3 regions of the Rhizobium sp. YTUHZ044 genome follow, and region 3 is predicted to be linked to each of the others. Evidence: predicted binding sites of a transcription regulator. Region 3 holds the regulator's gene; each other region holds the start of a gene.
What was found. Region 3 encodes HrcA, which represses chaperone genes, less so after heat shock. Its sites were predicted from a motif close to GTTAGCACTCNCNNNNNGNGAGTGCTAAC; they were not measured.
Positions count from the first base shown of each region.

Region 1 (9,970 bases), 990 kb from region 3:
GTTTGAGATAGTCGCCGGCCAGCATCACGAAGAGCGGCGTCGAGTCGATGCTGCCGTAGTAACGCCGGAATGGAACCTCGCCGAGTTCGGCCATTTCGCCGCAACGCACTTCGTGCAGGATCTTGCCCGGCTCGGCGTCTGAAGCAGGATCGACGTCCGTCGCCTGATTGGCTGCAAGATGACCGAGAACCCCGCGGGCGATCTCCGGATCGAGCCAAAGCGTCTGAAGCGCCGTGATCAGGGCGTCGCGGCCGAAAACAGTGCTGAACCAGGGAATACCAGCATAGGGATAGGGGCCTTCCGGCTTGTCGGTGATCAGCATGTAAAGATCGGAGGCGCTGCGTCGCGCGACTTCGTTGAAGATCTCGTTGGAGGTTGTGACCGACGCCGCGCGCGAGGAGGAGGCACGCAACGCGCGGCGGGCATCCCGCAAGGCAAGGAAGAAGGAAAGACGGCTCAGTCGATCGGCGGAGGTATGGTCGCAGGCGATCTGGATGAAGAGCGATTTGGTCTCGTGCGGTTCCAGATGGAGGTCATAAGTGACGAGATCGCTACGAACCTCGGCCGGTTCCGGCATGAAGGAAAGGCGCGTCGACCGCTTGCGACCGTCCAGGCCGATATAGGAAAGCAGGATCCAATCCTGTTCTACGACCGCGGGAAGATGGCGCCCTCGCCTTGCCCTTGCGGTGCCGCGGACTTCAAAAAGATCGGCGAAATCGGCCCCGAAAGAGATCTGAATGCGAACTTGTTGCCGCCGCTCGTCATAATTCCTCACAGCCAGCCGTTCATAACAACTGGCATTCCAGAGAAAGCGCGATCTGCGCAGATGAATCACGTCATGGCCCAGAACCAGCCTTCCTTTCTCATCGAACTGATCAGGATTGGTGAGATCGCAGGTCAGCGTCGCATTGTCGTCCCGCAGCGTCGACGACAGCAGCATCGGCCGCTGTTCGTTGATCGTCAGGTAAAGATGCGAGAGATGACGAGTGTCCCGGTGAAAAAGGCCTTCCGGGCTGCCGGGACCGGAAAGAGCATCGCCATTATGGTCGAAGACGGCGAAAGTATCGCCGTGCTTCAATGTACGCGGCCGGCGCTCCTGCAGCGATGCGGCGGCCGGAATGAAGAACTGAGCGACGGGCGCTACCACGCCTGACGATGCTGTGGCGGGGTTGCTGTCCGCAGATACGTTCGACATGGTCTCCTCCTCCTTGCCTCAGGCGACAGCCTGCAGGTCGAGCGCTTGACCATTCGACCGGCGGAGGGGCGCGGCTTTGATGCGAACGCCCGGCAGGTTGCGATAGATGTCGAGATAGTCGCACGCCATTCGCTGTGCGGTGAAGCGCTTTTCAAACGCTGCCCGCACCTTGCGCCGATCGAGGCGCAGCGCCCATTCGACATTTTCGGCCGCCTCGGTGACGCTGTCGACCAGGATGCCGGAGATGCCATTGTCAATGACCTCGGGAACCGAGCCACAGCCGAAAGCGATGACCGGGGTGCCGCAGGCCATGGCCTCGATCATCACCAGCCCGAAGGGCTCCGGCCAGTCGATCGGGAAGAGCAGAGCGCCTGCATTTCCGAGGAAGTCAGCTTTCTCACGTTCGTCGATCTCGCCGATAAATTCTACATGCGGATGGCTCTTAACGATCGGCTCGATGACGGTTTCCCAATAGACCTTGTCGGCATTATCGATCTTGGCGGCGATCTTCAGAGGCATGCCGACTTTTGCCGCGATCTGAATGGCTCGGTCGGGGCGCTTTTCCGGAGAGATCCGACCAAGGAAGGCCAGGTAGTTACCCCTAGGGTTCTCCGTGAATGGAAGAAGATCGGCCGGGAGACCATGATAGACCGTCCCGCGCCAGTCGACTGGTGGCATCGGGTGACGCTGATCATTGGAGATCGACACCAATGGAATATCGGGGAAAGCGGCGTAGAACGGCTTGAGATCCGGCAAGTCGAGCCGCCCGTGCAGCGTGGTCACGGTTCGATCGGCGAAATCGCGGATCAGCGGGAAATGCAGCAGGTCGATGTGGAAATGCAGTACGTCGAACTCATGCGCCCGCCTCCGGATCTCCTCGAGCATCACGACCTGATGCGGTAGATGGTCCCTGACCGCAGGGTTGAGCCGCAAGGCGACGTCCGCACATGACACGAGTGTCGCCCGTGTGACGGAATCGCCGCTGGCAAAGAGCGTGACCTCATGTCCCTTTGCCACGAGTTCTTCAGTAAGGTAGGAAACGATCCGCTCCGTCCCGCCGTAGAGCTTTGGGGGAACGCTCTCGGCGAGCGGTGCAATCTGAGCGATCTTCATCGGCAAAACTCCTCAGTTGAGCAAAGAGCCGTCGGCAAAAATCATGCCTGCGTCTTCGAGAGGCACACGGCAGGCCAGACGGAGAGTCAGGTTTCGAACAGCGGTCGGCGCCGTCCTCCTTTCCAATAGCTGCACAAGCAAAGGCCGGGAAATCGGGGGGTGGGTGGTTTTCGACGACGGGTCCTGTGGGAACTCAGGGAAGCGGACGTATCCTGCCTCGCGGATGGGCGATCGCCATTATCCAAAGCCTTCAGCGCTTCAAGGATCTCGTCATAGGATACAGCTCTTTCGGCCCCAGGGTAAAGGCGGAGGGCTGGTACGGATTCGACTGCGAAGATATCGGATGCCCATGAAGCGAGAATTGCCCGCTTCTCGTCGTTGTCGATCTCGGCGGCGGCAAGCACGTCACGCGGGTGACCGAAATGCTTCGCCGGATGAAGCAGATGCGCCGCACTGATAGCTGCCACGGCATTCTGCTGTATGGAATTGCTGATGTTTTCCTTTCTCATAGCTTGGCTCCATTGATGTCGACCGATGGAACTTGTTTCATTCGGTAGTGCGTAGCACGGCCCGCCCCGAGGGCAGAGCGGGCCGAGCGATCGCTTAGAAGTCCATGCCGGCGCCGGCGGGCATGGCCGGAGCAGCTTCCTTCTTCGGCTTTTCGGCGATCATCGCTTCCGTCGTCACCAGCAGGCCGGCAACCGAAGCTGCATCCTGAAGTGCGGTGCGAACGACCTTGGCCGGATCGATGACGCCCTGCGCGTAGAGATCGCCATATTCACCGGTCTGGGCGTTCCAGCCATAGGAAAATTCGCTCTTTTCACGCAGCTTACCGACGATGATGGAGCCTTCGGCGCCGGCGTTTTCGGCGATCTGGCGAACCGGGGCTTCGATCGCCCGGCGCACGATTTCAACGCCGACCCGCTGGTCGTCATTGGCAGTCTTCAAATTGTCGAGCGCCTTGACCGCGCGCAGCAGCGCCACACCGCCACCGGGCAGGATGCCTTCCTCGACTGCCGCGCGTGTTGCATGCAGCGCGTCGTCGACGCGATCCTTCTTCTCCTTCACTTCGACTTCCGTCGAGCCGCCGACGCGGATGACGGCAACACCGCCGGCGAGCTTGGCAAGACGTTCCTGCAGCTTCTCGCGATCATAGTCGGAGGTGGTTTCTTCGATCTGAGCGCGGATCTGAGCGGTGCGACCGTCGAGTTCCGCTTTCGAACCAGCACCGTCGATGATGGTGGTATTTTCCTTTTCGATGGCCACCTTCTTTGCCCGGCCGAGCATATTGAGCGTCACATTCTCAAGCTTGATGCCGAGATCTTCGGAGATGACGGTGCCGCCGGTCAGGATGGCGATGTCTTCAAGCATGGCCTTGCGGCGGTCGCCGAAGCCAGGCGCCTTGACGGCAGCGATCTTCAGGCCGCCGCGCAGCTTGTTGACGACCAAGGTCGCAAGGGCTTCTCCTTCGACGTCTTCAGCAATGATGAGGAGCGGCTTGCCGGACTGAACCACGGCTTCGAGAACCGGCAGCATCGACTGCAGGTTCGAGAGCTTCTTCTCATGAATGAGGATATAGGGATCCTCCAGTTCGACCCGCATCTTGTCCTGATTGGTGACGAAATAGGGGCTCAGATAACCGCGGTCGAATTGCATGCCTTCGACCACCTCGAGTTCGGTTTCGGCAGTCTTGGCCTCTTCAACGGTGATGACGCCTTCGTTGCCAACCTTCTCCATTGCTTCGGCAAGGTAGCGGCCGATCTCGGAATCACCATTGGCGGAGATCGTGCCGACCTGGGCAATTTCGGAATTGTTGGAGATCTTGCGGGCGTTAGTTTTCAGTTCCGCGACGACAGCGTCGACGGCGAGATCGATGCCGCGTTTCAGGTCCATCGGGTTCATGCCGGAGGCGACCGCCTTGGCGCCCTCCTTGACAATCGCCTGGGCGAGCACCGTCGCAGTCGTGGTGCCGTCGCCGGCGAGGTCGTTGGTCTTCGATGCGACTTCGCGCAGCATCTGCGCGCCCATGTTTTCGAACTTGTCTTCGAGCTCGATTTCCTTGGCAACCGAAACGCCGTCCTTGGTGATGCGCGGCGCGCCGAAGGACTTGTCGATCACGACGTTACGGCCTTTCGGGCCCAGCGTCACCTTCACGGCATTGGCCAGCACATCGACCCCACGCAGCATGCGTTCACGGGCATCGCTATGAAATTTCACTTCTTTCGCAGCCATTCTTTCACTCCTTCAATAGGCAGCTTTTTGACTCATGCGCGGACATGCCTCAGGCGGCGATCTTTTCGGCCGCCTGGGCTTCAATAATGCCCATGACATCGCTTTCCTTCATGATCAGCAGGTCCTCGCCGTTGATCTTGATCTCAGTGCCGGACCACTTGCCGAACAGAACGCGATCGCCGACCTTGACGTCGAGCGCCTGGATCTGGCCGGCATCGTTGCGTGCACCGGGCCCGACGGCGATGACCTCGCCTTCCTGCGGCTTTTCCTTGGCAGTGTCGGGAATGATGATGCCGCCCTTGGTCTTTTCCTCGGAATCGACGCGGCGGACGAGAATGCGATCATGAAGCGGTCGGAACGACATGTTTTCCTCCAATGGACAAACAATAGTGATGTTATTCCCCTGGCCGGACCGGATGACCAGTCCGGGCGGGTGCAAAACCTCGATCGAGCGTTCTGCGCGCAATGATCTGGTTTTGCGGTTTTTCCATTTCAAGAGGGCGCCATAAAAAAATTAGCACTCGTGCGAAGTGGCTGCTAACATCCTGTAAAGGAACAATAAACACGGTGGACGCGTTTCAGAAATCCGTTGATGGCTGCAAAATTTTGCGCCACCTTTCGAGCGTCACGAAACGGAGATGAAGTATGCGATTTTCCTCAGATCTGGAACGTCAGCTGAACGGCTATGGGCTGACCACTGCACATATCCTCTATCGCATTCCTGATTTTGAATCCGTGCTGCAGACCTATGTCTGGCAGGATTACGATCTTGCCCCGGACTTTCCGGAGATGCATAAGTTTCTCGAGTTCTGGCAGTCCTCCCTCGACGGGCCGTTGCATTCTGTTCGCTACACCCACCAGCGGCTGATCGGGCCGAACGAGTGGCGCCGCGTCATGGGCGAGTTCAAACTCCACTAAGTCGAACCGAACCATCCCAGAGAGACGTGCGTGTTGCCATAGGCGTATAGTGTCGCCTGGTAATCACTCGTGCTCAGCCGGACAAGGCCATGTCGGCGGCGCCGAGAGGCCGGCGGGCAGTTTGGTCGAGGCGTCACCGCAGGCGAGGTCGATCTGTGCCTGTTCGAGCCCGGCGGCAGCCGAGAGGTCGAGGCCTTCGATGCGAGTCAAGAACATGAAGGCGCGCTCGAAGATTAACGGGCCTTCGAAGGTGGCGTGGGAAAGGTCAGCGCGGGAGAGATTGGCGAAAGAGAATTTCACCCCCGTCAGCACCGCCTTGTCGAAATCGGCGCGGCCGAGTTCGGCCTTTTCGAAGCTCGCGCCGGAGAGCCGGGCGCCGGCAAAATTGGCGCGCTGCAGCTCGGCGCCGGCAAAGGAAGCGCCTTCGGCGGCAATATTGGCGAAGCTGGCGCGATAGGCCTCGACCTTGGCGAAGTTGGCCCCTTCGGCATGTGACCCCTCAAGCGAGGCCCGCACCAAGCTCGCCTTTTCCAGATTGGCGGATTTGAAATTCGAACCGCTGAGATCGGTCAGCGAGAAATCGGTGCTGAAGAGATTGGCGCCTTGGAGGTCACTGCCCTGCAACATCAGGTTTTTCTTCGTGCATTCCTGCCAGTCGAGCTTCGGCGAGGCCGTGCTGCCACAATCGGCAGCACGCGAGGAAATCGGAGCAGCGGCGAGAAGAAGGAAGGCAAGGAGGCCGAGCGGCGATCTATGCATTACCATTGAACTGTTGAACTCCATGACGCTTATCACGCCGCCTCTCGCGAAGCAGGCGGCCTCTCTTTTCTACACAGCTCAGAATACAATAAAAAGATAGTGACCGCTCCGGCAATGATTTGCCGGTCACTCCGTCCGGCGAGCGCTCATCCTCCGTCGGCCTTGCCCGAGCAAGTAGGTCAATCGGCCTCGCCGGGCAGGCGAAGCTCCATGCAGGTGAGGTCCAGCCAACGGCCGAACTTGGTGCCGACCTCGGAAAATCTGCCGACAATACGGAAGCCGAGCTTTTCGTGCAGCCGGATCGAGGCGGTGTTGTCGGCCTCGATGCCGGCGATCATCACATGGATATTGGCGGCCGCCGCACGCGCAATCAATTCGCGCATCAGGGCCTCGCCGATGCCGGCGCTGCGATGATCTTTCTCGACATAGACGGAATGTTCGACCGTGTGGCGATAGCCCTCGAAGGAGCGCCAGTCGCCATAGGAGGCATAGCCCGCGACCTTACCCGACTTGTCGGCGACGATGACCGGAAAGCCGCGGCCGTTGCGCGCGCTCAGCCATTCCCGTCGGTTTTCGAGATCGACGAGCGTCTCGTTCCAGATCGCCGTCGTGTGCTCGACGGCATGATTGTAGATATCCCGGATGGCGGGAAGATCGGCTTCGGTGGCGTCGCGGAGGAGGACGGCGTCTGTCATGATGACCCGGTTCGGATTGACTGCGCGGGTTGGCATACGCCGCAGTTCGAAAGATGTAAACGGCTGATACGGCAGAGAAAGGCTTGCGGAACGGTCTCGGGCAGGCCGCAGCTCAGAAGCCCGGCATTGGCAGGCTGAAACAAGCGAAGACGGCGGAATAATGCACGGCCGCTGCAATGACGACGAAACCGTGCCAGATGGCGTTCTGGAAACGCAGTTTCTCCCAGACATGGAAGATGACGCCGAGTGAATAGATGACGCCGCCGATAATGATCAGCAGCATCGAAGCGGAGGGAATGCGCGCGGCGACGGGCCCCGCCACCAGCACGCCGCTCCAGCCCATGGCGAGGTAAAGCAGGATGGCGAGACGGTCGTAGCGCCCGGGAAAGGCGCATTTCAGGACGATGCCGACGGCAGCGAACAGCCATATCACCACCAGCATGAAGAAGAGCAGCGGATCGTCGGCGCCGCGCTCGAGGAAAGGCGTATAGGTGGCGGCGATCAGGATGAAGATCGCAGAATGATCGAAGCGGCGCAGGAACCATTTGGTGCGCGAGACCGGCCAGACATTGTAGGAAAAGGAGATGGCAAGCGTCAGCACCAGTCCGACGCCATAGATCCAGGCGGCGGCGAGCGCGCCGTGGGAGCTCCAAACCGTGGCGTAAAAGATCAGAGCGGTGGCGCCGATCAGCGCCAACACGAGACCGACGCCATGGACGATGCCGTCGGCGATCAACTCGTATCTGTCGTAAGCCCAGCGAATGCCGTTGAACTCGGCCATGCACGCCAACCCGTTTCGTACCCGATTGCGATGGTCGCACCGAACTGGCGGGGGCGCAACTGCGGCGCATCGCGCGGGCAGTAAATCTTCGTGACAGACCGCGCGAGGTCTGCCCCGCCTCGACGACTGGGAAGAGCACTCGAAAATGGAGCGGCGAAGATTCAGATCTTCTGCCGCTCGACCAGCACTGAACACTTGGCGTGCCGTACGACGCGGTCGGCCGTGGCGCCGATAAAATAGTTGGAAAAATCCGGAATATGCGAGGCGAGGATGATGAGGTCGGCGCCGTAGCTTTCGGCGGCCGCGATGATGGCCTTGGCCGGCGGGCCGTTGCGGATGTCGATCGTCGCCGCGATCCCGGTTGCGGCGACCAGCGCTTCCAGCTTCTCGCGGCCGTCCTTCATGGCGTCCTCGAGCATATTGGCTGGCAGTTCGATCGCAACATAGGTCGGCACATCCTCGACGACGTTGAGCGCGACAATCTGGCCGCCCGCGTCGAGCAGCGAGGCGGCCTTGCGGAGAATGTTCTCTCCCCTGTCGAGGCTGCCGAGCGCGATCGCCACTATGATTTTCCTGTACATGGCTTCCCTCCATGACTGAGATGCATAAGCTTGCTCAGATGAAGATACGGGCGCATTGACTCCGATCAAGCCGGTGCAGGTCATCGTCAACATCTGCTCAACGCTTCATCCTCAAAAACAAGCCTTCTGTGAAAAATCCGGATAGACCATATAGAGATCAAGTACGGCAACCGAGGAGACCAGGCGCATGAACCGGCGAGACTTCCTCGGATTTGCCACGGGCGGCATGGTTGCCGCCACCGCCGGTACGCTTCAAATGCAGAGGCAGGAGACCCATTGATGACAGAAACATCCTATGCGCTGACGCGGCCTGCTCACATCGACCAGTCGCATCTCGTCGTTACCGACCTCGGCCTGGTTTCCGGCTTCTATCAGTCGATGCTCGGCCTGAAGGTCATCGAGAAGACGACGAGCGGCGAAGTGCTGGGGGTCGGGGGTCATCCGCTGCTGACGCTAACGACGGCAAAGGACGCGACAGTCGCGCCGCGGAATGCCGCAGGCCTTTTCCACACAGCCTTCCTGATGCCCGATCGCACCGAACTGGCGCGCTGGCTGCGTCAAGCCGCCCACAACAATGTCGTGCTCGACGGCGCCTCGGACCATCTCGTCAGCGAGGCGATCTATCTTTCCGACCCCGAGGGCAACGGCATCGAAATCTATGCCGACCGGCCGCACGAGCAATGGAAATTCCATCAGGACGGCATGGTCGAAATGGCGACGCGGCGTCTGGACCTGCAGGCGCTCTACGACAGCGCGCCCAGTGATCGCTGGGACGGCATGGCTGAGGGAACGGCGATCGGCCATCTGCACCTGCAGGTCGGCGATATCCCGCAGGCCGACGCCTTCTACCGGGACGTGCTCGGCCTCAAGCTGATGGCCCGTTATCCCGGCGCGAGCTTCTTTGCGACCGGCGGTTATCACCACCATCTCGCCGCCAACATCTGGAACAGCCGAGGCGCCACCGCCCGCGCCGACAATATGACCGGGCTTTCGGACTACCGGATCCGTTTCAACGATAAGGCGACGCTCGACGCGGCGGTCTCCAGGTTCGACGCGCTGGAGATCAACAGCGAGAAGCGCGATGGCGGCGTCTTCCTCAAAGATCCCTGGGGCATCGGCCTGACGCTTTCGTCCTGAGCCTGTGCTATTGGACCTTCTCGGTTCCTGATGGCGTCGTCACCTGCGTCGGTCCGCCGCCGTTTCCGCTCGGCGTTGGCGACCGGTCTGTCGCTTCGGGCGGTCGTGCAGGGCCGGAGGCCGGGTCGTTGTTGAAGGCGCCGGGTCCGGAGGGCTGCGTGTTGATCGGATCCGGCCTGGTCGAAGCCGTCGCGGTCGGATCATTGTTGCCGGGGTTTGGCCAGATCGCAACGCTCACGCCGGCAATGATGAGAACTGCCGCGCCCGCCGCAAGAACGGTCCAGACCCACCAACGCCGCTGATCGGCGGCTTTCAACCTCGCCTCGTCCGCATAAGGGGGATCGGTCGAATAGGTCTCGGTGGTTTTCGTCTGATCGGGATCTGCAATCATGAGCACTCTCCTTCCGAGACCGAACGCCAGCGCCTGCGAGGTTGTTCCGGCGGCAGGATCAAATCGGCGCGAGCCGAAGAAGGAGCGGACACTTCCGCGATCAGCGCCCTTGCCTGCAGGCGGACTGATGTCTTTACGACAGCGCCATGGCCGCGGAACCGGAACCGC
Region 1 covers NZ_CP101426.1:993,958-1,003,927, reverse strand. Annotated here, with positions in the region: gene NL154_RS04890 (amylo-alpha-1,6-glucosidase) at 1-1,195, opposite strand, end outside; gene NL154_RS04885 (glycosyltransferase family 4 protein) at 1,214-2,308, opposite strand; gene NL154_RS04880 (hypothetical protein) at 2,395-2,817, opposite strand; gene groL (chaperonin GroEL) at 2,912-4,540, opposite strand; gene groES (co-chaperone GroES) at 4,590-4,904, opposite strand; gene NL154_RS04865 (usg protein) at 5,186-5,458, shown strand; gene NL154_RS04860 (pentapeptide repeat-containing protein) at 5,522-6,223, opposite strand; gene NL154_RS04855 (GNAT family N-acetyltransferase) at 6,397-6,948, opposite strand; gene trhA (PAQR family membrane homeostasis protein TrhA) at 7,025-7,693, opposite strand; gene NL154_RS04845 (universal stress protein) at 7,855-8,274, opposite strand; gene NL154_RS04840 (twin-arginine translocation signal domain-containing protein) at 8,462-8,554, shown strand; gene NL154_RS04835 (VOC family protein) at 8,551-9,411, shown strand; gene NL154_RS04830 (hypothetical protein) at 9,419-9,802, opposite strand.
Region 1: the regulator HrcA is predicted to act here: its motif matches at 5,054-5,082, upstream of groES (co-chaperone GroES).

Region 2 (9,970 bases), on a different replicon from region 3:
TTGCGCGCTGATTGCCCGGCCACCGAAGGCGATGCGGGAGGAGGATTTGGAGTTCGATGCCGAACTCAAGGCGCTGGAGATGGAGACGGTCTTCGTCGAAGATCTGTTGATCGTGCTGCCGTCCGGGCATCCCGCCATCAAATCCGCGGCCGACCTGCGTATCGGGTCGCTCGCGGCTTTGGAACCCGGCTGCACCTATCGCCGGATTGCCGAAGACTGGGCGCGCAAATCGAGCGACCTGCCGACGAGCCAGCACGGTTCCTATCATGCGATCCTGGCGAGCGTTGCGACCGGGAATACGGCGGGTGTGATGCCAAGGTCCGTTCTCGATCTCATGCACTGGCCGACCGCCGTTCAGACCCATCAGCTCGGGCCGGTCGAGACCCTGCTGGTCTACCGCAAGGATCATTGCCCCAGTGCCTTCAGCGCCTTCCATGAGGTGCTTGGTGCAACCAAAGGCAGAGATGTCAGGCTGGCAACGAACTAGCGCCTGGGTCTCTTCCTTCGCCCTCCAGATAATCCTCATTCATCATTGGTCTTCGCATGCAGTTACCCGTTTCACCGAAGGTGGGGCCGAGCCGTTTTCGCCGCTTTCGCTTGTTTTCGCCCATTCTGGCCGGCGCAACGCTAAGAGAACGATTAATTGCCTGTTTCGGCGCCTTGCTGGGCATCGGTCTCACCGGCGTCATCAGCGGTTATCTGTTCGGTCAGGGGCCGCATCTTCCGCTGATCGTCGCACCGATGGGGGCGTCGGCGGTGCTGCTTTTCGCCGTGCCGGCAAGCCCGTTGGCGCAGCCTTGGTCGATCATCGGCGGCAATACGATTTCCGCCACGATGGGCATCATTGCCGCGTATTTCATTCGTGATCCGATCATTGCGACGGGCGTCGGCGTTTCGCTGGCCATCGGGGCGATGTCGTTCACGCGATGCCTGCATCCGCCGGGAGGGGCTGCGGCACTGACCGCCGTGCTCGGCGGCCCCGTCGTTGCTGGCTGGGGATTCGTCTTTCCCTTCGTGCCGGTCGCTTTGAACTCCTGCATACTCGTCGGGCTCGGGCTGCTGTTCCACAAGCTTTCCAGGCGGAACTATCCGCACGTCGTTCCTAAGCCGGCGGAAAACACCCACCAGACGATCGATCCGCCATCTGCCGTGCGGGTGGGCTTTCGCGAGGAGGATGTCGACGCCGCCCTTGAAGCGCTCGACGAAACCTTCGATATCGACCGGGCCGACCTCGGGCGACTGCTGCAGCAGGTCGAGCTGCAGGCAGCCATCCGATCAAACGACAAGATCAGCTGCGCCGATATCATGTCGCGTGACGTGATCGCCATCGGTGAGGCGTCTGGGCCGGACGCCGCGCGGCATCTTCTTTTGAAGCATAATATCCGTACCTTGCCGGTGAAGGATCCGGAAGGCCGTCTGATCGGCACTGTCGGCTTGCGTGAATTGTTTGCGGACGGCGATACGATTGCCCATGCGATCTCCAAACCGGCGACGGCGAGAGCTTCAGATGCGGCTCTGTCGCTCCTGCCGGTTCTGACGGACGGGCGCACCCATGCCGTCATCATTGTCGACGACGACCACCGGATCCTCGGCCTGATATCGCAGACCGACCTTTTGAGCGCCGTGGCGCGGCTGCTGCCGAATGACGGCGACACGATCGCGGCCGTGGCGTGAGCTTGTCGAGCGGCTCGGATTGCCGCCGGAGATCTCGCTGTCACAGGCTGCATGCTGCGTCGTCATTTCCGCGAAGTTGCCGTCTACAACTGCGGGACTTCGGACGTTTCCGAAATGATCCCGGCGATGACCTGAAACGGATGTGGAATGCGCTTCGCGTCAATTTCCTTCACCTGCGACCGGCAGGAATATCCTGTCGCCATAAGGATATCGGTATCGCCGGCCGCATCGACTTCCGGTTTCCAGCTCATCGCGTAGAGGCGTTCGGAGATCGGGCGGTTGCGGGCCTCGTGCCCGAAGGTGCCGGCCATGCCGCAACAGCCGGTTTGCGCAACCTGAAGGTCAATGCCAAGGCTTTCGAAGATCTTTTGCCATTGTGCGACGGAGGCCGGCGCATTGGTGCGTTCGGTGCAATGAGGCATCAAGCGGAAGCTGTTGCCCTTGACGACCGAAGGGGAAGCGGCGAGCCGGTCGAGATTGGCGGCGAGCCATTCCTGGGGAAGAAGGACTGCCGCCTTCAGCATTCCTTTATACTCGCTGCGGAAGGCGAGCGTCATCGACGGATCGAGGCCGACAAGCGTCATTCCGGCATCATCGAGCTGCTGAAGATAGCCTGCTGTCCGTTGGGCTGCATCGGCGAAGCGTCCGAGATAGCCATGCACATGCAGGGCTTTGCCATTGACATGGGAGGCCGCGAGAAGGGGTGAGAAGCCTGATTTCCTGGCGAGAACGATTGCGGCGAGTGCAACGTCAGGATCGAAATAGGCGGTAAAGCTGTCGGCGACGAAGACCACGCTCCGCTGCCTTTCACCCGGCGACAGCGCTTCGATCGTCTGAGCGGTCGCAAGCGGCACGCCGAGGCGGGCGGCTTCCTTTGCCAGTGAGATTTGCGGCAGACGCGGCAGCGAGGTCAGCCCCACCACACGCATCAACCTTCTGCCGACCCGCGTGCCGACGACCATGTTGTAGGCGGGGCGGATGCGCTGGACGAGCGGCAGGGTCGTCTCGATCGCCGCGACCAGCGGGTCCTTCAGCGGACGGAGATAACGTCCGTAGTAGAGTTCCAGGAATTTCGAGCGGAAGGCCGGCACGCTGACCTTCACCGGGCATTGCCCGGCGCAGGCCTTGCAGGCGAGACAGGTCTCCATCGCCGCGCGCACCTCATGGGAAAAATCGTCCCGATTTGCCGGGCTCAGCGAGTTGAAGGCGCGTCGCGCGAGGCTCGCGAGCGGAGCGCTTCGCCGCAGGCGCGTTGCCTCATCGCGGGGATCGATGCCATTTTCGGCAAGCAGCATCAGCCATTCCCGCATCAGCGCGGCACGGCCCTTGGGCGAAAAGCGGCGGTCGCGCGTCGCCTTGTAGGAGGGGCACATCGGGCTCGTTTCGTCGAAATCGAAACAGGCGCCATTGCCGTTGCAATAGGCGGCATTGTCGAAGGCGGAGCGGATCTGGTTGCCGATGATACGGTCGGTATCTCCCCGCAGCGGGACATCGTCGATCTTTGTCAGCGCCTCTGACGAAGGCGTGGCAATCTTGCCCGGATTGAGCCGGTTATCCGGATCGAAAGCCCGCTTGATTTCCTGCAGGCAGGGATAAAGATCGCCGAAGAATTCAGGCACATATTCCGAACGCACCCCTTTGCCGTGCTCTCCCCAGAGCACGCCGCCATATTTGCGGGTGAGCGTCACCGCGGCGTCGCTGATCTCCCGAACCAGCCGGACATGAGCGTCGCGGGTGAGGTCAAGGGCTGGCCGCACGTGCAGCACGCCGGCATCGACATGGCCGAACATGCCGTAGGAAAGGCCAGCGCCATCGAGAAGGGCGCGGAATTCGCGAATATAGGCCGCCAGATTTTCCGGCGGCACGGCCGTATCCTCGACGAAGGCGACAGGCCTGACCGGCCCCTCCACATTTCCGAGCAGGCCAACGGCGCGCTTGCGCATCGACCAGATCGCCTCGACCTCAGCATGGCCTCGGGCAATCGTGTAACCGGCATGGCGGGTGCTTATGCCGGCGTCGAGAGCTGCGGTCACTTCCGAGAGCTTGCGTTCGAGCTCCTCCTCGTCGTCGGCGAGGACTTCGACGATATTGATGCCATCGGTCACCGCGTCCGGTTCATCCGGAAAAAAGCGGGCGATGCCGGTCCAGACGATGTCGCGTCTCGCAAGACCAAGTACTTTCTCATCGATGGTCTCCACCGAGGCGACCTTCAGCGCCGCGAGATCGCGGGCGTCTTCCAGGGCGGTATTGAAATCGCCATAGCGGATATTGATCAGCGCCGCATGAGCGGGGATCGGCAGAAGGTTGAGTTCGGCTTCGGCGATCAAAGCCAGCGTTCCCTCCGATCCGCAGAGAACGGCGTTGAGGTCGAAGCATCCGTCGTCGCGCCTGACATGGGCGAGGTCGTAGCCGGTCATGTAGCGATTGAGTTTCGGGAAAACCTCAGTGATCCGGTCCCGCTTTTCGCGTGTGATCCGCTCCACCGTTCTGTGGATCTCGCCGACGCGGTCCTTACCTGCGACGATCTCATCGAGCGCTTCCGCATCGAGCGGGCGCGACCAAAAATCGGAGCCGTCCACCAGCACGATGCGCAATCCGAGAATATGGTTGCTGGTCTTGCCGTAGAGGCAGGAACCCTGGCCACAGGCGTCGGTGGAGATCATGCCGCCGATCGTGGCGCGGTTGGAGGTGGAGAGTTCGGGCGCGAAAAAGAGACCGTAAGGTTTCAGCGCCTGGTTCAACTGATCCTTGACGACGCCCGCCTGCACGCGCGCGACCCTGCGGACGGGATCGATTTCGAGAATGGACCTCATGTGCCGCGAACAATCCACCACCACGCCAGATGTCAGGGATTGCCCGTTCGTGCCGGTGCCGCCGCCGCGCGGTGCAATACTTATTCCGCGGAACGTGGGTTCTGCCAGCACGGACGCTAGGTGCTGCAGGTCTTCTACGCCTCGCGGAAAAAGGATGCCCGTCGGCTCAAGCTGGTAAATGGAATTGTCGGTCGAAAATACGGTTCGGCTGGCCGGGCCGGTCTCGATGTCGCCCTCGAATCCCGCTTCGACGAGCCGCTGGAAAAACCCTATGGCGGGGAGGGCGAGGGTAACCTTCGGCTGGAGGCGTGGAATCATTGCGAACCTTCAGAATGCACTCGAACTCTGTCACTAGCGCATCAGCCCCAGAATCGGAATCGATTTCCGAGGGCGATGTGAGGATCAAGTGCCACGGCTCCTTGCAGCGGCTGATAAAACGCGCAACGCCAGTCCCAGTCCCAGTCCCAGTCCCAGTCCCAGTCCCAGTCCCAGTCCCTGTCCCTGTCCGTGTGCGCGGCGGAGGCTGCATTATATCAGCCTTCGCCGTGACGGTTCCGTGCAGTCAGTGAGCAGCCGGTGGGCGTCCGTTTGTCTCGAAGAGACCGCGAGCCGCCTCGACCATCGCCTGCAGATGATTGGGATCGCGCACGCCCTGTCGGTAGAGCTCGATGATGATGCTCGCCATTCGTTCGGCTTCGTCGCTGTCTCTTGCCACTGCGTAATCGGCGCTGAGCTTGTCGAAGACGCGCTGGCAGGTTTCGAGATCGCGGGAGTCCAGCGGCACCTGCGATCGGTTTAGGATCGTTTGAACCATCTTCATTCCCTCGGAAAAGGCCCGCCAGGCGTGTCCAGGCGAGCCTGCGGCCTTGTCTTAAAAGTCCATACCGGCGCCGGGGGGCATCGCCGGAGGAGCATCCTTCTTCGGCTTCTCGGCGATCATCGCTTCCGTCGTCACCAGCAGGCCGGCGATGGAAGATGCGTCCTGTAGCGCGGTGCGGACGACCTTGGCCGGATCGATGACGCCCTGCGCGTAGAGATCGCCGAATTCGCCGGTCTGAGCGTTCCAGCCATAGGAAAATTCGCTCTTCTCGCGCAGCTTGCCGACAACTACCGAACCTTCGGCGCCGGCGTTTTCGGCGATCTGGCGAGCCGGGGCCTCGAGCGCACGGCGCACGATTTCGACGCCGACCCGCTGATCGTCATTGGCAGTCTTCAAATTGTCGAGTGCCTTGACAGCGCGCAGCAGCGCCACACCGCCACCGGGCAGGATGCCTTCCTCGACCGCCGCGCGTGTTGCATGCAGCGCGTCGTCGACGCGATCCTTCTTCTCCTTCACCTCGACTTCCGTCGAGCCGCCGACGCGGATGACGGCAACACCGCCGGCGAGCTTGGCAAGACGTTCCTGCAGCTTCTCGCGATCGTAGTCGGAGGTGGTTTCTTCAATCTGGGCCTTGATCTGGGCGATGCGGCCTGAAATCTCCTCCTTCGAACCGACGCCGTCGATGATGGTCGTGTTTTCCTTCTCGACCGTGATCTTCTTTGCCCGGCCGAGCATATTGAGCGTCACATTCTCAAGCTTGATGCCGAGATCTTCGGAGATGACGGTGCCGGCGGTCAGGATGGCGATGTCCTCAAGCATGGCCTTGCGGCGATCGCCGAAGCCAGGCGCCTTGACGGCAGCGATCTTCAGGCCGCCGCGCAGCTTGTTGACGACCAAGGTCGCAAGGGCTTCTCCTTCGACGTCTTCAGCGATGATGAGGAGCGGCTTGCCGGACTGAACGACAGCTTCGAGGATCGGCAGCATCGCCTGCAGGTTCGACAGCTTCTTCTCATGAATGAGAATATAGGGATCCTCGAATTCGACCCGCATCTTGTCGGCATTGGTGACGAAATAGGGGCTCAAATAGCCGCGGTCGAACTGCATGCCTTCGACGACCTCGAGTTCGGTTTCGGCGGTCTTGGCTTCTTCAACGGTGATGACGCCGTCATTGCCGACCTTTTGCACGGCCTCCGCCAGGAAGCGGCCGATTTCCGCATCGCCATTGGCGGAGATGGTGCCGACCTGGGCAATTTCGGCATTGTTGGATATCTTGCGGGCGTTGGCCTTCAGTTCTTCGACGATAGCGCTGACGGCGAGATCGATGCCGCGTTTCAGGTCCATCGGGTTCATGCCTGATGTCACGGCCTTGGCGCCCTCCTTGACGATCGCCTGGGCGAGCACCGTCGCAGTCGTGGTGCCGTCGCCGGCGATGTCGCTGGTCTTCGAAGCGACTTCGCGGACCATCTGGGCACCCATGTTTTCGAACTTGTCTTCGAGCTCGATTTCCTTGGCAACCGAAACGCCGTCCTTGGTGATGCGCGGCGCGCCGAACGACTTGTCGATCACGACGTTACGGCCTTTCGGACCCAGTGTCACCTTTACGGCGTTGGCCAGGATGTCGACACCGCGCAGCATTTTTTCGCGGGCTTCGACGCTGAATTTGACTTCTTTAGCAGCCATGTCCTCACTCCTTCATCGGCAGCTAGCGCATGTCGCCAAGTGTACAGCGGTTTTGCGAGAACGACATGCGAAGAAATTAAGATCCAAAGCGCGAGGGACGACCCTCAGAGATCGCAACGCGCTTTAGCGTTGACTTCCGACTTGATGGACTCAGGCGGCCTCTTTCCGCTCGCTCTGAGCTTCGATGATACCCATCACGTCGCTTTCCTTCATGATCAGCAGGTCTTCGCCATCGATCTTGATCTCCGTGCCGGACCACTTGCCGAACAGGATGCGATCGCCGACCTTGACGTCGAGTGCCTGGATTTGGCCGGCATCGTCGCGTGCGCCGGGACCGACGGCGATGACCTCGCCTTCCTGCGGCTTTTCCCTGGCGGTGTCGGGAATGATGATGCCGCCCTTGGTCTTTTCCTCGGAATCGACGCGGCGGACGAGAATGCGGTCATGAAGCGGTCGGAACGACATGTCTTCCTCCATAGACAAACAATGACGACGGTGTCGGTGCTGGCCGGACCGGATTGATGAGATCCGGACGGGTGCAAGTCGCGCGCATTGCGCGAATGATCTGGTTCGAGCGTTTTTCGATTTCAAGAGGAGCAGGAGAAAAATTAGCACTCTCTGCTGTCGACTGCTAGCAACTCTCCCGGGAACAGAAGCCCCCTTCCTGCGTTCGACATAATGAAGATAGTCGTCCCCTCGTCTCGAAGGCGAGTTCAAACTGCACAAGGCTTGAATCCGGATGTCGGCGTTCCTAGCTCTCTGGCGATCGAGGCTCGATGAGCTCGATCACCGTCGCACGTCTTAGGAGTGAGTGACATGGAAGAGAAGACCAATATAATCAAAGACCTCAGTATCGAGGAACGCGAGGAGATCTTCGTCGATATCGCTCGCACGCTGGAGGATACGGCGCGTGAGGCTCTTGTCGAAGGCAATACGCAATTTGCCGTGCTCTCCAACAACATGGCCGAAGCGATCCGCGTCAATGCCGACGAACTCGCCAGGGACGATCCCGAGAATGCCGAGCGCGTGTTGCTCCAGGCAACGGCGATGATCTCGCAGTTCGAGGCCGTGCACCCCTATCGCATGGTAAGCATGGCCGTTCACTGATTGCCGGCAGGACGGCTTGGCTTGGCCGCCCGCTCGAATCAATCGCCAGCATGCGGAACTCTCGCGGCTGGCGGAGGTTATTGGATCACAGCATCGAAAGGTGATCCATGACCACTTCCCCAACCAACATCTCACCCGAGAGTGGAACCGACGATGCGCGCTCCTTCGACACGCAGCAAGCTGAGGCCGATCGCCAGGCGGCATTGGAAGCCGCCCGCTGCAATGTGCGTTCGACGTTGGATCGCGAGAGCGGCACCGAGACCCCAAGCCTGAAACTGGCGAGGGAGTATCTCAGTCTCGGCGGGCGGCGCCGGTCCAAGATCGACGACAACATCACCACTGTTCGTCAATGGAATGAGGATCCCCCGGCGGCCGAACGCTTTTGGAAAGAGCGAGTGGAGACGCTTTCAAAGGATCAGCGCAAACAGGTGGAGGATTTTCTTCCGACCATCAACACGCCTTGAAGATGGCCGCCCGGCTCGTCGCCGCGCGCCAAATTGAGTAGCGAGGTCAGGTCGAAACTGGAGAAGATCATGGCCATAGATAAACACGAGCAGATACGCCGGCGCGCCTATGAAATCTGGGAAGCCGAAGGCCGCCCTGAAGGTTCGGACCTGCGTCACTGGATGCAAGCTTGCGACGAACTGGCTGGCGAAGACGAGCATGAGACGCTGCAAGACCTGCTTGATCAAGACGACAGAGATGATGCGGCCTTGCTGCAAGGAGCCGGGGAAAGCGGTGATCTCGATCCGCCGCGAGCCGACCTTGGTGTTGCCGGCTCCACGACGCCCGATATCGAGATAACAACCGGGGAGAACCCTTCCCGGCGAAAAATCAGAAGGACCGAAGGACCGTAACCGCCATGCAGCATCTCGACCATGCCATGCAAATCGCCTTAGAGGCGCATGAAGGGCAGGTGGACAAGACCGGGCGGCCATTCTTTGAGCATTGCCAGCGGGTCGCGCTTCTCGTGTCGGGAGACGAGGCGCGAACGGTTGCCTATCTTCACGACGTCGCCGAAAAAGGCAGTGGCTGGACGCTCGACAGGTTAAGGGAGGAAGGCTTCCCGCCGGCGATCATCTCTGCGGTGGATGCCTTGACGCGGCGGCCCGAGGAGCCTGACGACGAATTCGTCAGACGCGCCGCATCGAATTCGCTGGCCCTGCCAGTCAAACAGGCGGACCTTGAAGACAATCTCCGACAGGCCGAACAAGCCGGCAAGAAAACCGAAAAATACCAGCGCGGTCTGGATCTCCTGCACGACATCCGGAACGAACGCTAGGTCTGTTCGGGCGGTGCCGGCGAAAGTCCCGAAGAATGTCTGCCGTGCGTCCTCTTGCATCACCGGATATTTTCCGCCTCGCTCGCAACCATTCTTCAACCATAGAAAGCGGAGCACCCTGAGGCCGACCTGAGGTGAGGGTCGTGTTAACCGGTACGACCTATAGTCGCGTCCATGTGGATGAACGAGGGAACGGTCGTGTCCGGCGAACTGCACACAATCTTGGCAATGGATGGCACGTTGGCAGGCCTGCAGGGTGTCGGCGACGCCCTCGAGCGACATGGTATCGTGCTGCGCGTTCACCTCGACCGAGCTGAGTTTCACGAATGCGCCGCCAAACGACCGCTGCCGGCGCTCATTCTGCTGGACGCCCTGTCGCCGGAGGGAGGTGGGCTCGAAGACTGCCGGCGTTTCAAATCAAAGCCTATAACGTGTGATATTCCAGTCATCATTCTGGTCTCGCCGGAGGACGAGGAGAGCCGGATCGGAGGGCTTGCCGCCGGTGCGGTGGATTGCGTTTCCAACCTTGTCTCCGCCGCGGAGCTCGTCGCCCGCATTAAGCGACATATCGAGCTCGGCGCAGTCCACGCGCGC
Region 2 covers NZ_CP101427.1:408,066-418,035, forward strand. Annotated here, with positions in the region: gene NL154_RS24790 (LysR substrate-binding domain-containing protein) at 1-487, shown strand, start outside; gene NL154_RS24795 (HPP family protein) at 544-1,674, shown strand; gene ydiJ (D-2-hydroxyglutarate dehydrogenase YdiJ) at 1,758-4,805, opposite strand; gene NL154_RS24805 (hypothetical protein) at 5,050-5,301, opposite strand; gene groL (chaperonin GroEL) at 5,359-6,987, opposite strand; gene NL154_RS24815 (co-chaperone GroES) at 7,138-7,452, opposite strand; gene NL154_RS24820 (hypothetical protein) at 7,804-8,094, shown strand; gene NL154_RS24825 (hypothetical protein) at 8,202-8,558, shown strand; gene NL154_RS24830 (DUF2934 domain-containing protein) at 8,628-8,951, shown strand; gene NL154_RS24835 (HD domain-containing protein) at 8,957-9,376, shown strand; gene NL154_RS24840 (PAS-domain containing protein) at 9,575-9,970, shown strand, end outside.
Region 2: the regulator HrcA is predicted to act here: its motif matches at 7,595-7,623, upstream of NL154_RS24815 (co-chaperone GroES).

Region 3 (9,970 bases):
CGGTACGCCGCTGTTCGGTTCGCCGCTCGACAGCCGTTTCACCTTCGATACCTTCGTGGAAGGCAGCTCGAACCGCGTCGCGCTTGCGGCTGCCAAGACGATCGCGGAAGTTGGCTCCGGCGCCGTACGTTTCAATCCGCTCTTCGTCCATTCGACGGTCGGGCTCGGCAAGACCCATCTGCTGCAGGCGATCGCCAATGCGGCGGTGCAGAACCCGCGAGCCCTGCGCGTCGTCTATCTGACGGCCGAATATTTCATGTGGCGCTTCGCCACGGCGATCCGCGACAACGACGCGCTGACGCTGAAGGATTCATTGCGCAACATCGATCTCCTGATCATCGACGACATGCAGTTCCTGCAGGGCAAGATGATCCAGCATGAATTCTGCCACCTCCTGAATATGCTGCTCGACAGCGCCAAGCAGGTCGTCGTCGCCGCCGACCGCGCGCCATGGGAGCTGGAGTCTCTCGATCCGCGCGTCCGCTCACGCCTGCAGGGCGGCGTTGCCATCGAACTCGACGCGCCGGATTACGAAATGCGCCTCGAAATCCTCAAGCGGCGTCTGGCCGCGGCCCGTCTCGAGGATCCGTCGCTCGAAATTCCGGCAGATCTGCTTCAGCACGTCGCCCGCAACATCACGGCCAGCGGCCGCGAACTCGAAGGCGCCTTCAACCAACTGATCTTCCGCCGCTCCTTCGAACCGAACCTGTCGATCGAGCGCGTCGACGAATTGCTCGCCCATCTCGTCGGTTCGGGCGAACCGCGCCGCGTGCGGATCGAGGATATTCAGCGCATCGTCGCCAGGCACTACAACGTCTCGCGCCAGGAACTGGTCTCCAATCGCCGCACCCGCGTCATCGTCAAGCCGCGCCAGATTGCCATGTATCTGTCGAAGACGCTGACGCCGCGCTCCTTTCCGGAAATCGGCCGCCGCTTCGGCGGGCGCGATCACACGACCGTGCTGCACGCCGTGCGCAAGATCGAGGAGCTGATATCCGGTGACACCAAGCTTTCGCACGAAATCGAGCTGCTGAAGCGGCTGATCAACGAATAACCGGCGGACCTGTCGGGAAATTTGACGGCTGGAAGCGATTCCAGCCGTTTTCCTTTATAGGGTTTTTATTCTATACCTCCCGCATTCGAGAACGAGCGCCGAAAGGGCGCATGGGAGGGAATGAATGAGTTTCGAAAAGATCGCCGTTCTCGGCCTGGGCAAGGTCGGGCGGCTGGCGGCAACGCTTTTGCATGAAGGCGGCTTCGAGGTTATCGGTGTCGATGCGCAGCTGCCCCCGGGCGAGGTGCCCTTCAGATGCCGCGCAGGCGACGTATCCGATCCGCAGCTGATCGGCGAACTGCTCTCGAATGTCGAGGCGGTGCTGTCCTGCCTGCCCTATCATCTGAACATTGAGCTGGCCCGTGCCGCCCATTTTGCCGGCGTCCATTACTTCGATCTGACCGAAGATGTCCCGACCACCAATTTCATCATCGAGCTGTCGAAGACCGCCCGCGGACTGATGGCGCCGCAATGCGGCCTGGCGCCCGGTTTCGTCGGCGTCGTCGGGGCAAGCCTCGCCGATGGCTTCGATCGCTGCCGATCGATCCGCATGCGCGTCGGCGCCCTGCCGCAGCATCCGACGGGTCTCCTCGGCTATGCCTTCAACTGGTCGCCGGAAGGCGTCGTCAACGAATATCTGAACGACTGTGAGGTCATCGAAGGCGGCGTGCGCAAGCTCGTCTCGCCGATGGAGTGGCACGAGACCATCTATGTCGGCGGCGTCAAGCTCGAAGCCTTCACGACATCGGGCGGCCTCGGCACCATGTGCGACACCATGCTCGATAAGGTCGACAATCTCGACTACAAGACCATGCGTTATCCCGGGCACATGGAGCTGATGAACTTCTTCTTCCATGAGCTCTTGATGCGCGACAAGCGCAGGCTCGCCGGCGAAATCCTGACCAATGCCAAGCCGCCTGTTGAAGACGATGTCGTCTATGTCCATGTCGCCGCGGAAGGCACGGAGAACGGCAACCTGCGCCGCAAGGAATTCGTGCGCGCCTATTACCCGATCGAAATTGCCGGCGCCCGCCGCACGGCGATTGCCTGGACGACGTCGGCCTCCGTCGTCGCCGTCATAGAAATGGTCCGCGACGGCCTGCTGCCGGCGACCGGCTTCCTGCACCAGGAACACATTCCGCTCGAGATGTTCCTGAAGACGCCGACCGGCAGCCTGTTCAAGGCGGGCGCGACCAGCCACGGCTGAGACTTGTTTTCCGGCGCGGACGGCGATGTCGCTGCCGCGCCCGGATCAACCTCGTTGGATGTCAGCAGGCGAGATCAGCGACGACGGAATCGAGGATCAGCATGCCCGATGGAGTGCAGCGCAGGCGCGAATTGCCGATCCGCTCGACGAATTTATGTTCGAGCAGGAATTCCTCTCGTTTCGGGTCGAGCTCACGGCCCGAAAGCTGCTGCCAGCGGGCGAGATCGACGCCTTCCCGGAGCCGCAGTCCCATCAGCAGCAACTCGTCCGACTGTTCCTCGAAACCGAGCCGTTCCTGGTCGAGAATGCCGTGGCCGTCGCGCTCGACCATCTCGAGCCAGGCTTCCGGCTTGCGCTCGGTCGCCGTCGCAAGCTTCTCATGCCCACGCGTCAGCCGGCCGTGTGCGCCCGGACCGATGCCGGCATAGTCGCCGTAACGCCAGTAGGTCAGGTTATGGCGGCTTTCGGCGCCCGGCCGGGCATGATTGGAGACCTCGTAGGCGGGCATGCCTTCACGCGCCGTGATCTCCTGCGTCGCCTCGTAGAGCAGGGCCGATTGCTCGCCGTCCGGCACGATCAGCTTGCCCGATTTGTGCAGGCCAAAGAAGGGTGTGCCTTCCTCGATGGTCAGCTGATAGAGCGACAGATGGTCGACTGCATAGGAGATCGCTTCCTTCAGTTCCTTCTCCCATTCCTCGACCGTCTGCTCCGGCCGGGCATAGATGAGGTCGAAGGACATGCGCGGGAAGATCTCGCGCGCCAGCTGGATCGCCTTCAGCGCGTCGGCGACGTCATGCAGCCGGCCGAGGAATTTCAGATCCCGGTCGTTCAACGCCTGCACGCCGAGCGAGACGCGGTTGACGCCGGCAGCCCGGTAGCCGCGAAACCGCTCGGCCTCGACGCTCGACGGATTGGCCTCCATGGTGATTTCGATGCCGGCGGGCACATGCCAGTGCCGTGCGATGCCGTCAAGAATGGCATTGACCGTCTCCGGCTTCATCAGCGACGGTGTGCCGCCGCCGAGAAAGATGCTCGTCACCGTCTTCGGACCGCTCATTGCCCGGACCGCCGCCATCTCCTTCAAAAAGGCTGATGCAAAGCGCTCCTGGTCCACCGGCTGATGGCGTACATGGCTGTTGAAGTCGCAATAGGGACACTTCGCCGCGCAGAAGGGCCAATGCACATAGACGCCGAAGCCGGGCTCGCCGGTATCGGGCAGCAGCGCGGCGTCGCGCGAGAGGCTTGGCGTATCGAAATTGCCCACGAACAGACCTTATGCCTCCAGGCAGGTTTCGACGAAAAGTTTGAAGGCACGGGCCCGGTGCGACAGCGCCTGTGGCTTGCCGACGTTCCAGCCGTGTTTCTCCTCGCCGCTCATTTCGCCGAAGGTAACGTCGTAACCCTCGGGCTGGAAAACCGGATCATAGCCGAAGCCCTGGGTGCCCCGCGGCGGCCAGACGACGTTGCCTTCGACCTCGCCGCGGAAAAGCTCCGTGTGCCCGTCCGGCCAAGCCAGGCAAAGTACGCTGACGAAACGCGCCCCGCGCTGTTCCGGCGTCGTGGCGCCCGCATCCTGCAGCGCCTTTTCCACCTTGGCCATCGCCATGTCGAAGTCGCGCGTGCCGTCTGCCGTCTCCGCCCAGTTGGCGGTGTAGACGCCGGGATCGCCGCCGAGCGCGTCGACCACCAGGCCGGAATCATCCGAAAGCGCCGGCATGCCCGCGGCATTGGCTGAAGCGACCGCCTTGATCGTCGCATTCTCCTCGAAGCTCGTGCCGGTCTCGTCAGGTTCGACGAAATTCAGTTCGGCCGCAGACTTGGCGGTGAAGCCGAGCGGTCCGATCAGTTCCTGGATCTCGCGGATCTTGCCGGCATTGTGGCTGGCGACGACGATGGTTTTGGTTTCGAGCTTGCGCATTCAGATATCCTGTTCGATGCCCCAGATTTTTGCCTCCGCGCATTCCAGGCTGTTGCCGGCAGGGTCGCGGAAATAGATCGAGCGGCCGCCGTTTGGCCAGTGCACCTCGGATTCGATCGCGACGTCAGCCGCCATCAGCTGTTCGGCCATCGCATCGATATTGCGACCGGACACCCGGAAACAGGCATGGCCTTGCCCGGTCATGCCGTGCGGCGGCACCTGCAGTGCGTCGGGTGCCGGTGGCTTTATCGTTTCCTCGGGGTTGAAGATCAGGAGAACGCCAGGCCCACAGCGGAAGAAGACATGCCGATTGCCGGCGCGGGTGATCTTTTCAAGCCCGAGAACGTCTTCGTAGAACGTCTCGGCCTGATCGAGATCGCGCGCATAGAGCGCCGTTTCCAACATGCCTTCCAGCATGGGGTTCATCCCGCAATCGCCTCTTTCTGCAGGGCGACGAGTTCGCCGATGCCGTTCTTGGCAAGCCGCATCAGCGAACTGAATTCCTCTTCGCTGAACGGCGTGCCTTCGGCCGTGCCCTGGATTTCGACGATGCCGCCGGCGCCGGTCATGACGAAATTTGCGTCGGTCTCGGCCGAGGAATCCTCGAGATAATCGAGGTCGATGACCGGTTGGCTGGCGAAAACGCCGCAGGAGATGGCGGCGACGTGGTCCTTCAGGACCCGGTCGACCTTGATCATGTTGCGGCTTTCCATCCATTTCAGGCAGTCGTAGAGCGCGATCCAGCCGCCGGTGATCGAGGCCGTCCGTGTGCCGCCGTCGGCCTGGATGACGTCGCAATCGAGCGTGATCTGCTTTTCGCCGAGCGCCTGCAGATCGACGACGGCGCGCAGCGACCGGCCGATCAGCCGTTGGATTTCCTGCGTGCGGCCGCCCTGCTTGCCGGCGGCGGCCTCGCGCTTCATGCGCTCGCCGGTTGCCCGCGGCAGCATGCCGTATTCGGCCGTGACCCAGCCCTTGCCGGTGTTGCGCAGCCATGGCGGCGTCTTTTCCTCGAGGCTCGCGGTGCAAAGCACGTGCGTATCGCCGAATTTCACCAGGCACGAGCCTTCCGCATGCTTGGAAAAATTGCGCTCGAACGAGACCTTGCGCATCTGGTCGGTTTTTCTGCCTGAAGGCCGCATTCTCATCTCCTGGAGTTGTTGACCGCTTCTACGATTGGCGGCGCCCATTTGCAAATTCCCTTTTGCCACGGGTGCGAGTTTGACTATATTTTCGGGAGCATCATCAGCGTGGGTTTGAAAAGGTTCATGGGCATCAGGTCGACGTCGGTTTCGGATGCCGTTGCTGCACTGGACGAACGCTCCAGGGAAATTTTCCGCCGCATCGTCGAAGGGTATCTTGAAAGCGGCGAGCCGCTCGGCTCGCGCAATCTGTCGCGCCTGCTGCCGATGTCGCTGTCGCCGGCCTCGGTGCGCAACGTCATGAGCGATCTCGAAGAGCTCGGTCTCATCTATTCCCCGCATGTCAGCGCCGGCCGGCTGCCGACCCAGATCGGGCTGCGCTTCTTCGTCGATGCCTTCATGCAGATCGGCGATCTCTCCGCCGAGGAGCGTGCCAGCATCGATCGCCAGGTGCGGGCCGAAAGCGGCGGCAATCCGGTAGAATCGATGATGAACGAGGCGAGTCGCATGCTTTCCGGCATCTCGCGCGGGGCCGGCCTCGTCATCACCTCGAAAAGCGATCCGGTGTTGAAACATGTCGAGTTCATCCGGCTTGAGCCGACAAAGGCGCTCGCCGTACTCGTCGGCGATCACGATCAGGTGGAAAACCGCATCATCGAACTGCCGGCAGGCATCACCTCGTCGCAATTGACGGAGGCGGCGAATTTCCTCAACGCCCACATGTCCGGCCAGACGCTGCCGGAGCTGCGCAAACAATTAAGCCGTCTGAAGGATGATGTCCGTCACGAACTCGATGCGCTCTCGCGCGATCTTGTCGAGCGCGGCATCGCCGTCTGGGCCGGCAGCCCGGACGAGGGAAAGCCCGCCCAGCTGATCATCCGTGGCCGCGCCAATCTGCTCGAAGGCCTCGCCGGCGCCGAAGATCTCGACCGGCTGCGCATGCTGTTCGATGATCTCGAAAAGAAGGATAGCCTGATCGAGCTTCTTAACCTGGCCGAAAGTGGTTCGGGCGTTCGGATCTTCATCGGTTCGGAAAACAAGCTCTTCTCGCTGTCCGGCTCGTCGCTCATCGTCGCGCCCTATCGCGACGAGGACGACCGGATTGTCGGCGCCGTCGGTGTCATCGGCCCGACGCGGCTCAATTATTCCCGTATCGTGCCGATGGTGGATTATACCGCCCAGCTCGTCTCCCGCCTGTCGCGCAATCCGCTTTGATGTCATCACTGGCGAAGCCGCGGAATTTTCGCTTCTTCGTCACGCAGACTTGATTTTTTCCGGTCAAACCTCGATATCGGGCGCATCTGAAAATACCAACCGGAGACCGTCATGACCGATGAAACGACGAAAAACGGACCTGACGCAACTGCGGCCAACGCCGCAGCCGACGCTGCCGTCAACGTCGAAACAGCCACTGCCGGGCAGGAGGAGGCAAACCAGCCGGATCCGATCGACCTCCTGAAGGCCGAGAATGCCGAGCTGCGTGACCGCTATCTGCGCCTTGCCGCCGAGATGGATAATCTGCGCCGCCGCACCGAGCGCGAGGTCAAGGATGCAAAATCCTATTCCGTCGCCGGTTTCGCCCGGGACATGCTCGCCGTCTCGGACAATTTGCGCCGGGCACTGGACGCCATCTCTCCGGAGACCAAGGCCACGGCCGATGCCGGCCTCACCACGCTGATCGAAGGTGTGGAGATGACCGAGCGCGCGATGCTCGCGGCGCTGGAGCGCCACGGCGTTCGCAAGCTGGAGCCGGTTGGCCAGAAATTCGATCCGAATTTCCATCAGGCGATGTTCGAAGTGCCGAACTCCGAAGTGCCGAACAATACCGTCGTCCAGGTCGTGCAGGCCGGCTTCACCATCGGCGAACGCGTCCTGCGCCCGGCCATGGTCGGCGTCGCCAAGGGTGGCCCGAAGCCGGTCGAGGCCGAGATCAATTCCGTCTTCGACGAGAAGGACGCCTGAGCTCGGTTTCCCTCTCCGGCTCGGAGAAGGAGATAAAAATCAGATGCGGGCGAAGCGTTCGATCAGCAGATCGAAGAAGCCGTCCGCATCGACATGGCGCATGACCTTGGCATTGCGCTTGCGGTCGGTCACATGCCACCAGTCGACGACGGTCATCCCGACGGTGAGTTCGGACTGGACCTCGATTTCGACATTGCAGTCCCGGCCCTGGAAAAGCTCTGGTTTCAGCAGATAGGCGACAACCGTCGGGTCGTGCAGCGGCCCGCCGTCGGAACCGTATTTCTCGATATCGAAGCGTTCGAAGAATTCCAGCATTTCGACCATGGCCTTTGCCGGCGCCGTGCCGATCTCGGCCATGCGCTTGACCCGGTCCTTGCGGGTCAGCAGCTGGTGCGTCACGTCGAGCGGCATCATCACGATCGGGACGCCGGAGCGGAAAACGATGTCGGCGGCTTCGGGGTCGACATAAATGTTGAATTCGGCGGCCGGTGTAATGTTGCCGCCCTCGAAAAAGCCACCGCCCATCATCACCAGCTCGCGAACGCGGGCAACGATGTCGGGCGCCCTCTGGAAGGCCATGCCGATATTGGTGAGCGGCCCGAGCGTGCAGAGCGTCACTGTGCCCTCCGGCTCGCGGCGCAGCGTCTCGATGATGAAATCGACGGAGTGGCCGGGCTGCAGCGCCATCGTCGGTTCGGGCAGATCAGGGCCGTCGAGCCCGGTCTTGCCATGCACATGCTCTGCCGTCACCAGCTTGCGGGCGATCGGCCTATCGGCTCCGGCGAAAATCTTTACATCCGTGCGGCTGCAGAGCTCGCAGACGATGCGCGCGTTGCGGCTGGTGAATGACAGCGGCACGTTGCCAGCGACCGTCGTGATCCCCAGCACCTCGAGCTCATCGCGGCTGCCGAAAGCCAGCATGATGGCGGCCGCGTCATCCTGGCCGGGATCCGTGTCGATGATGATCTTTCTCGCGCTTGCCATTCCACTCGTCCCGTTTCCGCCATGCCGGTTGTCCCGGCAGACACCATCTCTTCATTTCCCGTCACAAATCGGCACATTACGCGCGGGCATGTTTTGATGCGAGGCAGCAGGTCCTTTGTCAAGCAAGGAGGCGGCCGCGGCCATTCGAAAATTGACAGATGTTTAAATTGGGGAGGGTCGTGCGCGCCTTGCAGCGCCGTAATCATGCCCCCATATTAGCGGCATCCGGATGCTGCGCTTGAGGTCCGGGATGGTCGCTTGCATCAAGGACTTGAAAAGAGATGAGCCGCATTACGCCTTTCGCCAGCCCTTTGCTTCTGGGCTTCGACGCCATGGAAAAGACGCTGGAGCGCATTTCCAAGGCGAGCGACGGATACCCGCCTTACAATATCGAACGCATCGCCGCCGACAGCGGCGCCCCCGAACGTCTGCGCATCACCCTTGCGGTTGCCGGTTTCAGCGAGGAGGAGCTTGATGTCTCCACCGAGGAGAACCAGCTTGTGATCCGCGGCCGCCAGCTGGAGCAGGGCGAGCGGGACTATCTCTATCGCGGCATCGCCGCCCGCCAGTTTCAGCGCACCTTCGTGCTGGCCGACGGCATGCAGGTGCTTGGCGCCGGCCTCAAGAACGGTCTGCTCTCCGTCGATCTAATTCGTCCCGAACCCGCCCGCATGGTCAAGAAAATTAACATTTCGGTTTCACAGTAGCACAACGGTTTGTCGAACCGTTGGTCCCTTCTCCCGGAGGAACAGGAATGTTGATGAAAGAAGCCACGTCTCGCTTGACCAAATCCGAGCTTGCCCACATCGGCAACGGCGAGGTCGCCTATATCAGAAAGATGCGCACTGAAGAGGTCGCCAAGTGCTTCCCAGAGGCGCCGGATATCGATCCGAACGTCGATCTCTGGGCACTCTTCGGCGCCGACGGCACGCCCATCCTTCTGACGGACAACCGCTCCAGCACCTTCTTCAAGGCGGCCGAAGACGAATTGAAGACGGTCAGTCTGCACTGACCGTCAAACGCCATCAGTGCCTCTGAAAAACCAAATGCCATCATGCATTTGAAAGCCATACTGCTTCGGAACTAATCGTCGTTGGTGCCGCACGGCACTACATGGCCTTCAATTGCTTCCAGCGCAGTGTTCGCTGAAGTCAGATCTTCCTGAATGTCAGATAGGCCGAGGAACGGCCCTCGCGGCGCGCTTTCGTCTCGTAGCGCGTGCTCGGCCAGCCCTCATAGGGGGTCAGCCAATCCGCCGCGTTTTCCGCCATCCAGTCGAAGCCGCCATGGTCGCGGCATTTGATCAGCGTCCAGTTCACATAGGTGTCGATGTCGGAGGCGAAGCAGAAAAGGCCGCCGGGCTTCAGCACGCGATGAAAGCGGTCGAGATTGGTCTTCGAGACGAAGCGGCGCTTCCAGTGCTTCCGCTTCGGCCATGGGTCGGGATAGAGCAGATCAATCTTGTCGAGCGTGCCATCCGGCAGCCAGTCGAGCAGTTGCGTTGCATCGTCATTATAGACGCGGATATTGGAGGCACCGGTTTCGCCGATGCGCGACAAAAGCTTCTGCATCGAATTGACGAAGGGTTCGACGCCGATGAAACCGGTCGAAGGTCTTTCGAGCGCCCGATGAATCAGATGTTCGCCGCCGCCGAAACCGATTTCCAGCCGCAATGTCGTGACCGGGATCGGGAAGAGGGATGT
Region 3 covers NZ_CP101426.1:519-10,488, forward strand. Annotated here, with positions in the region: gene dnaA (chromosomal replication initiator protein DnaA) at 1-1,054, shown strand, start outside; gene NL154_RS00010 (saccharopine dehydrogenase family protein) at 1,179-2,261, shown strand; gene hemW (radical SAM family heme chaperone HemW) at 2,323-3,525, opposite strand; gene rdgB (RdgB/HAM1 family non-canonical purine NTP pyrophosphatase) at 3,535-4,179, opposite strand; gene NL154_RS00025 (VOC family protein) at 4,180-4,605, opposite strand; gene rph (ribonuclease PH) at 4,602-5,321, opposite strand; gene hrcA (heat-inducible transcriptional repressor HrcA) at 5,448-6,536, shown strand; gene grpE (nucleotide exchange factor GrpE) at 6,648-7,283, shown strand; gene NL154_RS00045 (nucleoside hydrolase) at 7,323-8,267, opposite strand; gene NL154_RS00050 (Hsp20 family protein) at 8,549-8,974, shown strand; gene NL154_RS00055 (DUF1150 family protein) at 9,022-9,279, shown strand; gene trmB (tRNA (guanine(46)-N(7))-methyltransferase TrmB) at 9,419-9,970, opposite strand, start outside.